2 regions of the Bacillus sp. NS1 genome follow, and region 1 is predicted to be linked to the other one. Evidence: riboswitches for the same ligand, from Rfam matches in the RefSeq annotation. Region 1 holds a riboswitch; the other holds the start of a gene.

Region 1 (2,201 bases):
TATAGGTCTGGTAGAGACTAAGAAATCGTTCAATGGCTTCACCTCCTGTTATGTCAGGGATTTTATCTCCTAGATCTTCCTATTAAGTATTTAACCTTATATCATGCATTTATACAAAATGCTATAATGAGTAACAAATTTTTCCGGGGAGTGGGATGATGAAACAGATTATTGCAATGGATGGCCGGGGTTTTTCGATGGAGCCGGAAAATTTGGCCCTCGATCAATACATCATCAATCAATCGGAACGGAAGCCGCCTCGCATTTGTTTTTTGCCGACGGCGAGCGGTGATTCCCAAAATTATGTTCAGCGATTTTATCATGCATTTCAAACACTGGATTGTGTGCCGTCTCATTTATCCTTATTTAAGCCGCCGTCAACAGATTTAACTTCTTTTGTTATGGAAAAGGACGTGATTTATGTTGGCGGGGGGAGTACGCGGAACATGCTTGTGCTGTGGAAGGAGTGGGGGCTGGATCTTATTCTTAGAGAGGCATGGAAGAACGGTGTGATTTTAGCTGGATTAAGTGCCGGTGCGATCTGCTGGTTTGAAGAAGGGGTGACAGATTCAGCCGGACCGCTGACAAGCATGAAAAGTTTAGGTTTTTTGCAAGGGAGCTTCTGTCCTCATTATGACGGTGAAAAGGATCGGAGACCGATATACCACCAGCTGATATCTAACGAATTCTTGTGCGATGGCTATGCGGCGGACGACGGAGCGGCTCTTCATTTCATAAATGAACAGCTGTTTCAGATAGTGAGTTCAAGACAGGATGCAAAGGCATATCGGGTGATGAAGGGTGAACATGACATATCTGAAACCCCGCTGCCCGTCAGATATTTAGGGTGAATTGGCTGAATATTTTCTACATTTCTCTTTTTTTCAGATTGTTTTTATGTTAAGATGAGTGCGAAATCAATAGTTACTGGGGGTGCCCGCTTTCGGGCTGAGAGAGAAGGTAAGCTTCTTAACCCTTTGGACCTGATCTGGTTCGTACCAGCGTGGGGAAGTAGAGGAATAGCTTTTATTATTGTCGTGTGGGCAATAATATGTTTCTTTCTGACTGCAACCGGGTTCATTATTTGAATCCGGTTTTTTGTGCTGGTTATGGGCTTGATTTTGTCCTTTCAAACGAAGAGAGGGGAAGGATCAGTGATGCAAAACGATTCAGTGCAGCAAGCCAACATTTCCATTATGTCAAGTTTTTCGGGGAGCAAGAAAGTGTATGTGGAGGGTTCTACTTCGGACATCCAAGTGCCAATGAGGGAAATCGCGTTAAGTCCGACGACAGGGTCGTTCGGCGAAGAGGAAAACGCGCCTGTGCGTGTTTATGATACAAGCGGACCGTATACGGACCCTGAGGTGACCATCAATATTCAAGAAGGATTAAAGCCTCTCCGCCAAAAATGGATCACAGAGCGCGGCGATGTCGAAGAATATGAAGGACGGGCGATAAAACCAGAAGATAACGGTTATAAAAAAGCAAATCCAAACGTGAGCTACCCAGGACTAAAGCGGAAACCGCTGAGGGCGAAAGCTGGCCAAAATGTCACTCAAATGCATTATGCCAAAAAGGGGATCATTACACCTGAGATGGAGTTTATCGCAATTCGCGAGCATGTGTCTCCTGAATTTGTTAGAGATGAGGTAGCAAGCGGCCGGGCGATCATTCCTTCAAATATTAATCACCCTGAAAGTGAACCAATGATTATCGGCCGGAATTTCCATGTGAAGATTAATGCGAATATCGGGAATTCAGCGGTTACGTCATCCATTGAAGAAGAAGTGGAAAAAATGACGTGGGCCATCCGCTGGGGAGCGGATACAATGATGGATCTTTCTACCGGAAAAGACATTCATACGACGCGTGAATGGATTATCCGCAATTGCCCTGTCCCTGTGGGAACTGTTCCGATTTATCAGGCGCTTGAAAAGGTAAACGGCGTAGCGGAGGATTTAACGTGGGAGATTTATCGTGATACACTGATCGAGCAGGCAGAGCAGGGAGTGGATTATTTTACGATACACGCTGGTGTTTTGCTTCGGTATGTGCCGCTGACTGCCAAACGGACAACTGGAATCGTGTCACGCGGGGGAGCGATTATGGCGCAGTGGTGTCTGGCTCATCATCAGGAAAGCTTTCTGTATACACATTTTGAAGAAATCTGCGAAATCATGAAAACGTATGATATTGCTTTT
Region 2 (2,201 bases), 420 kb from region 1:
ATGTACGCGGCGATGACAGAAACGATAAACCAAATGCCGTAAATCGGTTCATAGGCGATTGGCCCGAACATACCTGCAAGTACGTTTCCAAAATGCGTAAATAATAAATAAACAACGGCAAATACGATACTGATAACGGACATGATGACAATTTCTTTTACTTTCCAGCTTTTCATTTTATCCCTGCTTTCTGTTTTTTCTTGATGGACTGTTAGCCGAGAGATTCACAGTCATGGTTACGTGGTTTGTTTGCTGTTCAGCCATGCGGAAAACGGCCTCCAGTGTCCTGAATACGTCATGCGCATCCCCGTCAAGCTCGCTCGCGTAATGAACACCCTGTACGAAAGTGCCTTCTGCTTTCGCAATGTCGACAGCATCCATGATCAAACTCATATAATCCGGCTCATTCAGCGGATAAAGCGCAAATTGGCATGGTGCTTCCGCGTTCAGGTTTCGGACAGCATCTTCATTGGCACGCTTATCGTCTGCGGAAAGATATGTATCTCCCTGAGTATCGCCCGGGCATCCGATGGAAAACGTGCCGTTCACGACGATGTGTTTTTCGCTATTCGCCGCATAAAGGTAAATGGCTTTGGCAGCGTCGAATACATGATCAATTGAACCGCGCAGAACTGTGCTGATATGGTCGGTTTTCGTCCATACCTTAGATGTGTCTGTTTTTTTCAGCGCAGATTTGATCACACTGATAAAATCATCCGTCATCGGATATAAAGAGAAGCGAAAACCGGCGATTCTGCTTGTACCGCAAATATGTTCCATTTCTCCGACCTCCTGTTTTTTTGGTAAAATAAAAAACTGCATATCCTAAGGGAATATGCAGTCATAGATCGATTAAGCGCACAAAAAATACACCATTCGGTCAACCTGCACTTCCCCACGCTGGTATTATCCAGATCGGGTCATAAGGGATCAAAGCGCGTTTCTCCCGCGCTTTATCTCAGCCAAAACAGCACCCCTAGTGCTTTCCGTATACAATTTTTTATTTTGACATCATAATAGATGATAAGAATCATTTTGTAAACAATGAAATCATTTTTTTCATATAGGGACAGGGGAGGATGATCAATTTTGGATAAAGGGCACATATTAATTGTGGAAGATGAAGAAAAAATCGCCAGGGTAATCCAGCTTGAACTGGAATATGAAGGATATAGCGTCACCATCAAACACAATGGCACAGAAGGACTGAATGCGGCCGCGGATGGCGGGTATTCCTTAGTGCTTCTTGATGTCATGCTTCCGGGGCTTAGCGGCCTGGAAGTACTGCGCCGCTTGAGAAAAACGGATCAGCAGACACCGGTCATTTTATTAACGGCGCGCGACAGTATACCTGATAAGGTAACAGGGCTGGACATCGGAGCGAATGACTATGTCACCAAACCATTTGAAATTGAGGAATTACTTGCGAGAATCAGGGCGGCGTTGCGCCAAAATGGCACAAAAACAGAAGATGTTGGCACTTTTCTTACATATGATGACTTGCGGGTGAACGAAAAAACACGTGAAGTGAGACGCGGAGACAAAGAGGTAGAATTAACGCCGCGTGAATTTGATTTGCTCGTCTATATGCTGAAGCATCCGCAGCAAGTGCTGACACGGGAGCAGATTTTAAACACAGTATGGGGATTTGATTATATCGGTGATACAAATGTGGTGGACGTCTACATTAGATACATCAGAAAAAAACTGGACTACCCTTACGAAAAACAGCTGATCCATACTGTTCGCGGGGTCGGCTATGCCATTAAGGGGTAAACGATGAAGCTGAAGACCAAGATTCATCTGTATACAACAATATCGCTATTGATTTTATTAATTTTGGTTCATACCGCAGTCTATCTCATTTTTTCGTCCGCGCTGACATCAAAGGATGCGTCCCGGCTTGCAGATGAGACGGATAACATTGCAGAAGCGCTGCATGCTGCTGAAACAGAAGGAGTCGCTTTGCAGGACATGCTACAGGCCTATCTTCCGGCAAACGGCATGGTCCGTGTAGTGAATGGTGATCAAAAAGCCGTCATGACCATGACAAAAGAAAAAGCATATAAAGATGTTCCTCTCGCTTTTCATAGCGGTGAAACGGCAGATGTAAGGAAACATGACGGCAAACTGTTTGCTGAAGCTGCTGTTCCGGTTATTTGGACCGATGGGCAAGTGGTATCTCTTCAGCTGGTTGAAAG

The links. A riboswitch is a leader RNA that binds a small molecule or an ion and turns the genes downstream of it on or off. The one in region 1 is predicted to bind thiamine pyrophosphate.
Region 2: it holds a riboswitch for thiamine pyrophosphate, as region 1 does, so the genes downstream of both, thiU (HMP/thiamine ABC transporter substrate-binding protein ThiU) here and thiC (phosphomethylpyrimidine synthase ThiC) in region 1, are expected to answer to the same signal.

The regions. Positions count from the first base shown of each region.
Region 1 covers NZ_JBZAZF010000002.1:2,400-4,600, forward strand. Annotated here, with positions in the region: gene AC4CV5_RS05470 (spore coat protein) at 1-33, opposite strand, end outside; gene AC4CV5_RS05475 (Type 1 glutamine amidotransferase-like domain-containing protein) at 159-851, shown strand; TPP riboswitch at 920-1,027, shown strand; gene thiC (phosphomethylpyrimidine synthase ThiC) at 1,158-2,201, shown strand, end outside.
Region 2 covers NZ_JBZAZF010000002.1:424,914-427,114, forward strand. Annotated here, with positions in the region: gene AC4CV5_RS07715 (ECF transporter S component) at 1-176, opposite strand, end outside; gene thiU (HMP/thiamine ABC transporter substrate-binding protein ThiU) at 178-780, opposite strand; TPP riboswitch at 876-988, opposite strand; gene ykoG (two-component system response regulator YkoG) at 1,090-1,776, shown strand; gene ykoH (two-component system sensor histidine kinase YkoH) at 1,780-2,201, shown strand, end outside.